3 regions of the Shewanella indica genome follow, and region 2 is predicted to be linked to each of the others. Evidence: predicted binding sites of a transcription regulator. Region 2 holds the regulator's gene; each other region holds the start of a gene.
The links. Region 2 encodes ArgR, which controls arginine synthesis, uptake and breakdown. Its sites were predicted from a motif close to ANTGAATANNTATTCANT; they were not measured.

Region 1 (4,142 bases), 360 kb from region 2:
GCGTATTCAGTCTGAGAAAACCGGAACCCCTTCTGAAGGTGGTAACTTCTGAGGCGACACAAAGTGAACCTCCGTCAGGAATAGAAGAGTCAGTTTTTAAACTGGCTTTTTTATTTTTTGGCGCCGGAAAACCCTTGATAGCACAGGATTTGCGCGTTATTTAGGTGGGCTGATTAAAAACAGGACAAACGGAAAAGGTTTCGGAAAAAGGGTTTGACTTATTTTCTTCAAACAGTAATATGTGCGCCAAGAAAACGGAGAGGTGGCCGAGTGGCCGAAGGCGCTCCCCTGCTAAGGGAGTATGGGCTTTATCTCCCATCGAGGGTTCGAATCCCTCCTTCTCCGCCATTTCTTAACGTGAAATACGCGCATGTAGCTCAGCTGGATAGAGTACCTGGCTACGAACCAGGCGGTCGGAGGTTCGACTCCTTCCATGCGCGCCATTTTTCGTTTTAGCAGTAAAGAATACAATTCGCGCATGTAGCTCAGCTGGATAGAGTACCTGGCTACGAACCAGGCGGTCGGAGGTTCGACTCCTTCCATGCGCGCCACTTCTGCTTTAGTTTTTCAAGATGATCAAGCGCATGTAGCTCAGCTGGATAGAGTACCTGGCTACGAACCAGGCGGTCGGAGGTTCGACTCCTTCCATGCGCACCATCTGAAACCTTAAAGACTGCTAAGAAAATTGCTTATCTGAAAGCGCATGTAGCTCAGCTGGATAGAGTACCTGGCTACGAACCAGGCGGTCGGAGGTTCGACTCCTTCCATGCGCACCAGATATCAAGTAAAGTACGTAATGAATTTAAGCGCATGTAGCTCAGCTGGATAGAGTACCTGGCTACGAACCAGGCGGTCGGAGGTTCGACTCCTTCCATGCGCACCAATTTACGCGGAGAGGTGGCCGAGTGGCCGAAGGCGCTCCCCTGCTAAGGGAGTATGGGCTTTATCTCCCATCGAGGGTTCGAATCCCTCCTTCTCCGCCATTCTTTACTATACTCTGAGAGCCAAGCTTTCTGAGTTCCGGATTAAGCGCATGTAGCTCAGCTGGATAGAGTACCTGGCTACGAACCAGGCGGTCGGAGGTTCGACTCCTTCCATGCGCACCAAATAGCAAAGAAGTAAGACGCCCCGCAATCGCGGGGCGTTTTGCTATCTGACTCTTACCCGTTTGTAATTACTTTCCTGTGGTGTTTTATCCGAAAACTTGCCCGCGGAGATACAGGTTCATTTGCGCCTTGCGATAAAGTCCTCCTCTGGGCCTTACACCTGCTTTGCTTACCATTTCGCTGTTGCTTCAGGCTGCGGCTGCTAACCGGGCTGATTGATTTTTAGGGAATCCATCACGGACAACTTCACCGCGGGAAGCGAACTTACCCGGATAAAATTAACGGCTCCCCATTTATATTCATAATGCCTCTATGTTGAAGCTCACTGGTCTTACAGACATTCTCTATGTCAGCTTTACTTCATATTGATAGTGTCATTGTCTTTTCCTTAAAAACTCAAGATGAATATTTATGAATCATCATCCTCTTTGAACTTTTATTGATTTATTTTGGTATGACCAATTTACATGGGTAGGGGTTGTTTGTTATAGATTGGTTATCGTTTTTGACCTAAGTCACATAGTCTGGCAGAGGCTGGCCTGCTAGGCTAAAACATCTAATGACAGAAAATCATATTTTTTCGCATATTTATTATTGGTGTTAGCTCCTGGGGGAGTGAGCGTTATCGCCCCAAGCAAATCATAGACAGGAAAAGGCCTGCCAATCTGTTAACAAAATGAGGAAGATATAATGTCGCTTTCTGAGCAACTCTTGGAAGCTGTGGGGATTATGCTGCTTGGTATGGGGCTGGTTTATCTGTTCTTGGGGCTGCTGATTTTGGGGATCAGAGTATCGGCACGCTATTTGGCCCCCAAACCCAATTTGGAACAGAGTCAGTCACAAACTCAGGGCATGGGAGGGGCGCAATTCACAGTCGCGCCCCAGGCCGGTGCGCCCACGCCGCAACAGTTGGCAGCTATTAGCTGTGCCATTCACCAATACCGCAAACAGGCTTAACTGCCGTAATCTGATGGATAAGAAAGATGAGTAAAGCTTTAGCATTAACCGACGTTGTCCTGCGGGATGCTCACCAATCATTATTGGCAACCAGAATGCGTATCGACGATATGTTGCCAATCGCCGCCAAGTTGGACAGTGTTGGCTTCTGGTCCCTGGAATCCTGGGGCGGTGCTACCTTCGATGCCTGTATCCGTTATTTGGGTGAGGACCCCTGGGAGCGGATCCGGGCGCTGAAACAGGCCATGCCCAATACCCCGCAGCAGATGTTATTGAGGGGCCAGAATTTGCTGGGTTATCGCCATTACAGTGACGACTTGGTGACCCGGTTTGTCGAGCGCGCCCATGAGAGCGGGGTCGATGTATTCCGGGTGTTCGATGCCATGAATGATGTGCGCAACTTGCAAGCGGCGCTGAAAGCCGTGATTGATGTTGGTGCCCATGCCCAGGGCACAATTTCTTATACCACAAGCCCCGTACATACACAGCAAACCTGGCTGACGATGGCCAAGCAGCTGGAAGACATGGGCTGCCATTCACTCTGTATCAAGGACATGGCCGGTTTGCTCAAGCCGATGGAGGCCTTTGAGCTAATAAGCCGCTTGAAGTCGGAAACCGATCTCTTGATCACCATGCAGTGCCATGCCACCACAGGGTTATCAACCGCAACCTATCAAAAGGCGATAGAGGCCGGGGTCGATGTGCTGGATACTGCCATTTCTTCCATGAGTCAAACCTATGGTCACAGTGCCACCGAAACCTTGGTTGCCATGGTCGAAGACACCGATAGGGCAACAGGCTATGACTTGGCGCTGCTGGAGGAGATTGCCGCCTATTTCCGTGAGGTCAGAAAAAAATATGCCCGTTTCGAAGGGGCACTCAAGGGGATAGACTCACGCATTCTGCGGGCTCAGGTGCCGGGTGGCATGCTGACCAATATGGAAAACCAGCTCAGAGAGCAGGGCGCCGAGGACAAGCTGGATCTAGTGCTCGAGGAGATCCCAAGAGTGCGGGAAGATCTGGGTTTTATTCCGCTGGTGACCCCCACCTCTCAGATTGTCGGTACCCAGGCGGTAATCAATGTGCTGATGGGTGAGCGCTATAAGTCGCTGACCAAGGAGACGGAAGGAGTACTCAAGGGCGAATATGGCGCCACCCCGGCCAAGGTCAACAGTGAATTGCAACAGCGGGTGTTGCAGGGGGCGGAGCCTGTCAGTTGCCGCCCGGCCGATCTGCTCGCACCCGAGCTTGAACATTTGCGGGCCGAACTGGCCGAAAAAGCGTTGGCGCAAGGTCTGAGCCTCAGCGAAGAGCGCGATGATGATGTGCTGACTTATGCCCTGTTCCCGCAAATCGGCCTGCAGTTTATTAAGAATCGTGGCAATCCTGCGGCATTTGAACCCAAGCCAGAATTGGAAGCTCCTCAGCCACAAGCAACTCAAACCAAGGCCGGTGGTCGTCAGCCCGAGGTTTATACCGTGGATGTGCAGGGCCAGCGCTTTGTGGTGCAGGTCAGTGAGGGCGGTGATATCAGTCAGGTTGCGCCTTTGCCTGTGGCTGAGCCGCAGGTTGCCCCTGTGCAGGCTTCTGCTGTTGCCTCTGGCCCGGAACTGGAGATGAGCGCGCCTCTTTCCGGCAATATCTTTAAGGTACAGGTGGCCGCCGGCGACTGCGTTCGCGCCGGTGATGTCGTTATCATCCTCGAAGCGATGAAGATGGAAACTGAGATCCGGGCTCAGGCCGATGGTGTTGTCAGCCGCATCCTGGTCAAGGAAGGCGATGCCGTCAGCGTCGGTACCAAGCTGTTGGCACTGGCCTAAGGAGCTATGATGGATGGTTTACTCGCTTTTTGGTCCGAGACGGGAATAGCGCACTTTACCTGGCCGCAGGCATTGATGATGTTGGTCGGCGCCTTGCTGTTGTATCTGGCAATAGTGCGCAAGTTTGAGCCATTGCTGCTGCTTCCCATCGGTTTCGGCGCCATTTTGGCCAATATCCCCAACGCAGGTTTTACCGAGGAAAATGGGCTGCTCTACTATGTTTATCATGTGGGCATAGATACCGGGGTTTTTCCGCTGC
Region 2 (4,142 bases):
TATCTGCCATCGAGTCGTACTCGGCACCAAAGGCACTCTGAGTGTTGGTCAAACGCGCCAGACGACCATCCAGTCCATCAAATAACATGGCAACAAACACAGCAATAGCCGATGCCTCAAAGTGCCCATTCATGGAAGCGATAACAGCATAGAAGCCCGAGAACAATCCTGCCGTTGTCATCAGATTGGGTAACAGATAGATACCACGGGTTTTTATTGTTGGCTTGGATAAATTTTGCATACACTTAACCTGATGGTGTAATCAAACTCATAACGGCAAAGATAACACACTTGCTCAGACAAGCTCACCCTGCAGAAACGGAAACAAACAATGATAAGAATCAGCCTATTTATGGCTCTGCTGGCATTACTCGGAGCCAACGCTGCCTCGGCAACCCCCATTTATACTTGGGTCGATGAAAATGGCGTCACCCACTACAGCCAGGAGCCGCCGCCACAACAGCAAGCCACCGAACTGGACAGCCAAAATCTGCAACCCGCCAGAATCGGCACGGTCGCGCCGCAGCGAAAAGATGACATTGTGCTGGAGACTGAGTCTGAGAAACAGGCAAAATTGCTCAAGGAGAAAGATGCAGTCCAGGCTCAGGCTATATGCGATAAGGCCAAATTCCAATTGGATGTCCTCAATACCCACACCAGGCTACAACGTAAAGATGATGTCTCAGGTGAAATGATTAAGATGACTGAAGAAGAACGGCAGGCGCAGATAAAGGAGCAGCAGGAAAGAATTCGGCTATTTTGCCAAAGAAACTAGCCAGCAAGGCCAGAGTAAAATAGGTTCTAGTAGCAAAAAGGAGCGCCGAAGCGCTCCTTGTTATTCCCGGAGTCGACTTACTTAACGAAGTCTACACCCAGTTTGATATCCGCCTTCAAGGTATCCAGCATGGCATCACGGGCGTTGGTTTCAAACGCGCTCAGTTCACCATATGGAAGAACCTTTTCGATACCATTTTTGCCGAGTACCACTGGCTGGGCAAAAAATTCAGCGTGTTCACTGCCACCGTCTACATAGGCGCACTCGATCACATTGGCTTCACCCTGCAGACCGCGGATCAGCGACAGACCGAAACGGAAAGCGGCCTGGCCCATGGACAGAGTCGCGCTGCCGCCACCGGCTTTGGCTTCAACCACTTCAGTACCGGCGTTTTGAATACGCTTGGTCAGGGCAGCAACTTCTTCATCGGAGAAGCTGACACCTTCAACCTGAGACAACAGAGGCAGAATGGTCACACCGCTGTGGCCGCCAATCACATTGACTTTAACATCGGCAACGTTCAACCCTTTGGCTTCGGCGATAAAGGTTTCAGAGCGGATGACATCGAGAGTCGTCACACCGAATAGACGGTTCTTGTCGTAAACACCGGCTTTTTTCAGTACTTCAGCCGCAATGGCCACAGTGGTGTTCACTGGGTTGGTGATGATACCGATCAGCGCCTTGGGACAAGTCGCAGCCACCTTTTCAATCAGGTTACGGACGATACCGGCATTGATATTGAACAGATCAGAACGATCCATGCCAGGCTTACGGGCAACACCGGCAGAGATCAGCACCACATCAGCACCTTCCAGTGCAGGTGTTGGGTCTTCACCGGCAAAACCTTTAACTTCAACTGCTGTCGGGATATGACTCAGATCCACGGCAACCCCAGGCGTTACGGGGGCGATATCATAGAGTGACAGCTGAGAGCCGGCAGGTAATTGGGTTTTCAACAGAAGGGCAAGAGCCTGGCCAATACCACCAGCAGCACCTAGTACAGCAACTTTCATAGTTATCTCCGTCAATTCTCGGAATTATGTGTGACATAGATCTAATTCTGTGATGGCGCAACATTAAAGGATCGTCACAAAAATAGCAATTATCCCTTAGTCATATGACTCTGCTTCATCAAAAGCTGAATTAACTTCAGCATTTGCTCTCGCCTACTGAGGCTTCTTTTACCCAACAAATGACCCAAACTGCATTTTTATGCAGGCATCTTGGGTATTTGTTGACACTTACCCGTTTGATATGCAGAATGAGCGAGATTTTCTGAATAACGACAGAAGAAGATAATGCAAGCAAGCAAAAATCAGGATGAGCTAATCAGAACCTTCAAGGCTCTGCTTAAAGAGGAGCGCTTCGGCTCCCAGAGTGAAATAGTCAATGCACTGCAAGCCGAAGGCTTTGCCAATATCAACCAGTCCAAAGTCTCGCGCATGCTGAGCAAGTTCGGTGCCGTGCGCACCCGTAACGCCAAGCAGGAGATGGTCTACTGCTTACCGGCGGAACTTGGGGTGCCAACTGCCGGCAGCCCACTGAAGAATCTGGTATTGGATGTGGATCATAACCAAGCCATGATAGTGGTACGTACCAGCCCGGGGGCGGCGCAGTTAATTGCCAGGCTGTTGGACTCCATCGGCAAGCCAGAAGGTATTCTGGGCACCATTGCCGGTGATGATACTATCTTTATCTGCCCTTCCAGCATCAAGACCATTGATGAAACGCTGGAAACAGTCAAATCACTGTTCAATTACACAGACTAAGTTGAACATTTCATAAAAAAACGCCCCTCAATGAGGGGCGTTTTTGTCGCTATCGCGTTATTAATCATCAAACTGGATCATAAAATCCAGAGATGGGGCAAAGAAAGAGGAACCTGTTACCGCCTGAGTAAAGTGCATCAGGTGATCATGGTGTCCTTCTCCGTCACCGAAAACCATACTGTGAAGCATCTTTTCGAAATGGCTTGGTGTCTTACAAGTAGAGATAAACATCAATCCCTGTTGTTTGACTGAACCATAAGGCATGCTCTGACGCAGGATCTCCATCGACTCACCATTGTCATACTTGAGATTTACCCGCTTGATATGCGCCGTCAGCGGTTTGTCTTCCGAGGCGTACTCTATGTTGTCCTGCTTGGTGCGGCCTATGATGTCTTCCTGCTTTTTCTGCGGCAGTCTGTGCCACTTACTCAAATTGTGGACATATTTCTGTACATGAATGTAGCTACCGCCGCGAAATGCATCGTCTTCATCCCCTACCAGGGCCACAGCTTGACGACCTCTGCCCTTGGGGTTTTCTGTGCCATCGACAAAACCGGTCAGATCGCGGCTGTCCATAAAGCGGAACCCGCGCTCCTCCTCTTCCAGCTCGGCCAGGCCTTCCAGCATTTCGTTGACCTCATTGGCCACCAGATGAAGAATATCCAGGCGATCACAACGCAGGTGAATAAAGATATCGAACTCTATCGCCGGCGCATCCCGGTTACCCGACTCCATCGCGGGGAATGGCTTGAGTTCAGCCGGTCTGCTTCCCGGATAGAGGTGATCCCAAAAGTTGGCACCAATCGCCACAAAGGCATTAAAGGCACTGTCGGCATACTGATCTGCCAGCTCATACAAATACTGGGCAACATTGGCCAGACAAGGGCGCAGTTGTGACTCCCCGCCTTCGTTGGCATTGAACATCAGATAAACACTGTGCAGATTTCCCTCTGCGCAGATCCCCAGCTGTTCCCGTGGCATAACCTGTGTATCCATTTGCAATCTACCCTTTCAGATTAATTCATCTTCGGCCTTATTATCCGCAACTTGAGCATTAATTTGAATTAGCTCACGCACGTTTTTGCCGATTACTTTCAATAACCTGATGCTTGTCCGTCTTTACGGGACTCGGACGCTCCCCGATAAACGCCGCTTTCAACATTGACGCCTATGGCCTGATAACCACCGAAAGCCCCGAGAGAATCACTTAAAGTATGCCCCTTTTTCATCAGCTCACGGCGGGTTTCCATGGAAAAGCCCGACTCGAGGCTGATATAACCGCCATCTGTCATCTGCTCGCCGGTCGGTTGGCTGGAACCTGTATGCAATATTCTCGGAGCATCGCCCGCCTCCTGCAGGTTGAGGCCAAAATCAATCAGATTAATCATGATCTGGGCATGCATCTGGGGTTGGGTGGCTCCCCCCATGACACCAAAGCTGAGCCAGGGCTTGCCATCTTTGGTGACAAAGGCCGGAATTATGGTATGAAACGGTCTTTTACCCGGTGCATAGGAATTGGCACGCCCGGGAGTGAGATCAAACAGCTGGCCTCTGTCCTGAAGCACAAATCCCAAATCCGGAGGCGTCATGCCTGAGCC
Region 3 (4,142 bases), 440 kb from region 2:
ATAGTAGAGCGGGGTCTTTTCCCGGCGCAGTTCGCCAAGCTTGGCAAAGCTTGCATGACCGCGTTCATCGGTCAAAGCCTCGGCTACCGGCAAACCGTTGCGGCCGATGACGGCCACCCGGGCTCCGGCCACTGGAGTCCCCTTACCGAGGGATTGCACGAACAGATCCTGGCTGCCATCACGGCTGCGTTTGGCGAGTATCCCCAGATCTGTCACGACCACAAAGCGCAGATCGTGGGCCTCGGTTTGGTAATAGTCGAAGGTTTGGCTGTCTCTTTCATCGGCCGGAGTCAGCTTGACCACAAAGATGCCGCGCTTGTCCTTGAAGAAGGGCTTGAGGTCGACGCTGCCGTAGAGCGTCTTGCTGGGATCGCGCCCGGCAAGCTGTTGCTTGAACACCTGACGGGTGACCAAACGGTCGAAATCTGTGTTGTTGAGGTAGGGCTCGGCAAAGCTGCCCGAGCTTTGATCTATCAGGGCATTGAGCTGATCAGGCAGCAACTGGGCGACTTCAATCTGCACCTTTTGCACCCCACGGGCCAGATAGCCGAGGCGTTGATCTTCGTCCAGAGTCAGCAAGGAGCCTTCGCCGAGGAAGTTGAGCGCCTTGGGATATTGCGGCATTCGCAGCACAGTCAGCACGGCATCGCGGGACAGATAACCCCCTTGGCCTTCGACTTCCTTATCCACCATTACCGCCACGTAGCGATCGACCGGAGCTTTCAGCTTGAAGCTGTGCAACTGGTTGAGGCCTTCGGCGCCGGGGATCTGGGTCAAAGTCAGTTTGTCGGCCTTGGCCAGCACCTGCTCGGTGACATTTTCCTGATACCAGTGACGGCTTCCCTTGGGATTTTTCAGCGGCAGCAACCAGGCATGTACCTTGCCTTGAAGCGCTTCGTCGTTGACCGGACGTGAGCTTTCCATTGTCAATACCGGCTCGGGTTCATCCTTGTCGTTGTAGGCGAAGTTGACCTGAGGGTGTTTAAAGCTCAGCTGATAACGGCCGGGAACCTCTACTTGCCATTGGCTCTTGCCCGCCTTGTTGCCGCCGCTGGCCGCCAGGATCCCTTTGCTGACTTCCAGGGTTACAGTGCTCTGCTCAAGTGGCGTGACGAGCGCAGGAGAATGTATGTAAGCGAACAGATGCTTGTCGTCGAAGGTGACTTCGGTATCGCCATTGCCACTGTAGGTCAAGCCGGGGCTCAGCAATATCGCCAGTTGGGGTTTGACCGAAGCCGTATCCACCGGGTGGCTGAAGGCCAGGGTGGCGACCAGCTTTTGAATACTCGGCTGGGCCGGATCCTGGTACAGGCGTCCGTCAGAGATGGTGGCCGTGAAGGCGGCTGTGCTGAATTCGCTCTGGTATTTATCCAGTAAGATATGGTCTGCCAGCAGCTGCTTCTTATCCAGGCTGACTGCGAACTTTTCCGCAATCGGCCAGTCGTTATCCGGAGTAAATTGCAGGTGTTTGTCACTGGCCCAGCGCCACTGTCCGGCGAGTTGGGGGCTGAGACTGACGCCCTTGGAGACGGGTTTGCCTATGACATCCAAAGGCGCGACCGAACCACTGAAGGTCAGGGTCAAGGGAGCGACCTGAGGTTTGGCTTGGTGGTAATCGGTCAGCCTCGGCGCCTTGAGCGTATAGTGCAGGGTATAGGGCTTGGGTAAATGCTGGTACCAATACCAGCCGCCCCAGCAAAGCACAGTCAATACAGATAGCAGCAGTAGGCTTCCCAATGCTTTAAAGGGATGTTTTATGCACCAATGCATCCAGGGCGGCGCTTGCCAGTGACCAAAAACGGCAGCGAGAACTCGCCAAACTACCGAGAAGAAATTTCCTATAAGCTGTCCCATCAGTCCATGTCCTTGCTGTGTCTCGTAGCGCTATCGCCAAGTTGGGTGACGTTTTAAAGATGTCAGTCGCCGATGTCAATCAGACCGGGCCGATGCTGTGATGCCCTATTCGATATCGCCTCTGTAACTGTGGCTATATGGTACAGCAATCAGGCTGATTTTTGATCCGCGTTTGAATTCAAAATTGATAATAGGGCGGCAGTTGCATCGATATTTGCAGAAACCCTCCTTCCCAGCTACGAGCCCGCCGGCAGGACGTCGGTACTCGAGGTTTGACTTTGTACTTTATATTCGCCGTATCCGTGTCTCTTACCTGGAGTTCTTCTTGTTTGGGGCAGGTTGAGTTGCAGGTCCTGTCTATCTGCCCATCGATAATAGCAAACCTTATGGCGCTGGTTCCGGGGCGCTACAGGTTCATACATTCTCAACAGATCCCTGCTATACCTTTCTTTGCAGTAACTGGAACCCTGGCTGCGAATATTGACTCGATAGTGGTCTTTGGGAAAAGCATTTGGAGATTGCTTCTCCTGCTTGTGAATGGTTAGGGCTTAAAATAACTGCATGTGAAAATAAATGCTTTTTAAGTGAATTTAAATGCATTAACATATTGTTCGTGCCACAGGTGTGGCATTCATTTCTGCCGGTTTTAACGAGTGTGAGGTAAATCCCAAGGTGCGTACCACAGAATTGGTTGATGGTTTTCGTCATTCTGCTCCCTATGTCAATGCTCACAGGGGTAAGACATTTGTTGTGATGTTAGGAGGGGAGGCGCTGGCTCAGCCTAAGTTTCGTTCCATCATCAATGATGTTGCTTTGCTGCATAGCCTGGGGATCAAGGTGGTATTGGTTTATGGCGCCCGGCCGCAGATAGATGAATCCTTGGCTCATCATCAGATTGAGCCCGCCTATCATCAAGGTGTACGGATCACCGACGAAGCCACTCTCAAGCTGATTAAGCAGGTGGCTGGTTCTTTGCAGTTTGATATTACAGCCAGGTTGTCCATGAGCTTGTCGAACACACCTATGCAGGGAGCTCAGATCAATGTGGTTAGCGGTAATTTTGTCATCGCCCAGCCTTTGGGGGTCGACAATGGCATTGACTATTGCCTCTCCGGCAAGGTGCGCCGTATTGATGTTCAAGGGCTTAAGCGGCAATTGGAAAATAACTGCATCATCCTGATGGGGCCGATAGCTGCTTCGGTCACCGGCGAGAGCTTTAACCTCACTGCTGAAGAGGTAGCGACTCAAGTAGCAATCAAGCTCAAAGCCGACAAGATGATAGGTTTCAGCTCCCAGAACGGTATTTTGGACCGTAATGGTGATGTGATTGCCGAGCTGATGCCCAACGATGCCCAGAAAATTCTCGATAAACTGGCTGGTCAAGGTGAAGGTTGCGTCGGCACCATGGCGTTTCTCAAGGCCAGTATTGATGCCTGTCGCAGTGGCGTACCCCGTTGCCATTTGGTCAGCTATCTGGAAGATGGCGCCCTGTTGCAGGAATTGTTTTCTCGTGAAGGTATAGGTACCCAGATAGTCACTGAGAGTGCCGAGCGCTTACGGCGTGCATCCATTGCCGACATTGGCGGCATACTCAACCTGATCCGCCCGTTGGAAGAGCAGGGTATCCTGGTGCGTCGCTCCCGCGAACAACTGGAGATAGAGGTAGAGCAGTTTATGCTTATTGAGCGTGATGGCTTGGTGATAGGCTGTGCGGCGCTTTATCCCTTTGAAGAGGATAATGCCGGCGAATTTGCCTGTTTGGTGGTACACCCTGACTATCGCGATGCCGATCGCGGTAGCTTGCTGCTGCAAAACATCATAGGCCAGGCCAAGGTACGTGGTTACTCCAGGTTATTCGCGTTGACGACCCGTAGTATTCACTGGTTCCTTGAGCATGGTTTTGAATTGGTGGAGGTGGATGCTTTGCCTAACAAGAAGAAGCAGCTTTACAACTACCAGCGCCGCTCGAAAATCTTGGCACTCGACCTGTAAGATTCAACCTGTTTGACATAACACCATTCAGTTAAGCAAACTTTGACTGAATGGTGTTAATGGATTTCAGAGTAGGAACGGTCCTATGAGGACCGTTGCCTTTTGCATCAAGACTTGGTGCGCTTCATCGCAGTGAAGAACTCTTCATTGGTCTTGGTCATTGCCAGTTTGTCGATCAAGAATTCCATCGCGCTGACTTCATCCATAGGATTGAGGATCTTACGCAGGATCCACATTTTCTGCAGCTCATCCGGCGTGGTCAGTTTCTCTTCACGGCGGGTACCACTGCGGTTGAA

Region 1: a site for ArgR is predicted at 1,507-1,524, ahead of SIL79_RS12690 (OadG family transporter subunit). Genes of this name have one in related genera too.
Region 3: a site for ArgR is predicted at 2,438-2,455, ahead of argA (amino-acid N-acetyltransferase). Genes of this name have one in related genera too.

The regions. Positions count from the first base shown of each region.
Region 1 is NZ_JAWXXR010000001.1:2,820,833-2,824,974, forward strand. It holds gene csrA (carbon storage regulator CsrA) at 1-52, shown strand, start outside; tRNA gene SIL79_RS12650 (tRNA-Ser) at 257-348, shown strand; tRNA gene SIL79_RS12655 (tRNA-Arg) at 367-443, shown strand; tRNA gene SIL79_RS12660 (tRNA-Arg) at 475-551, shown strand; tRNA gene SIL79_RS12665 (tRNA-Arg) at 581-657, shown strand; tRNA gene SIL79_RS12670 (tRNA-Arg) at 700-776, shown strand; tRNA gene SIL79_RS12675 (tRNA-Arg) at 807-883, shown strand; tRNA gene SIL79_RS12680 (tRNA-Ser) at 892-983, shown strand; tRNA gene SIL79_RS12685 (tRNA-Arg) at 1,030-1,106, shown strand; gene SIL79_RS12690 (OadG family transporter subunit) at 1,797-2,063, shown strand; gene oadA (sodium-extruding oxaloacetate decarboxylase subunit alpha) at 2,090-3,883, shown strand; gene SIL79_RS12700 (sodium ion-translocating decarboxylase subunit beta) at 3,893-4,142, shown strand, end outside.
Region 2 is NZ_JAWXXR010000001.1:2,462,850-2,466,991, reverse strand. It holds gene pssA (CDP-diacylglycerol--serine O-phosphatidyltransferase) at 1-241, opposite strand, end outside; gene SIL79_RS11110 (DUF4124 domain-containing protein) at 332-775, shown strand; gene mdh (malate dehydrogenase) at 853-1,788, opposite strand; gene argR (transcriptional regulator ArgR) at 2,074-2,544, shown strand; gene SIL79_RS11095 (Dyp-type peroxidase) at 2,605-3,540, opposite strand; gene ggt (gamma-glutamyltransferase) at 3,639-4,142, opposite strand, start outside.
Region 3 is NZ_JAWXXR010000001.1:2,022,646-2,026,787, forward strand. It holds gene SIL79_RS09190 (alpha-2-macroglobulin) at 1-1,854, opposite strand, end outside; gene argA (amino-acid N-acetyltransferase) at 2,527-3,846, shown strand; gene rho (transcription termination factor Rho) at 3,954-4,142, opposite strand, start outside.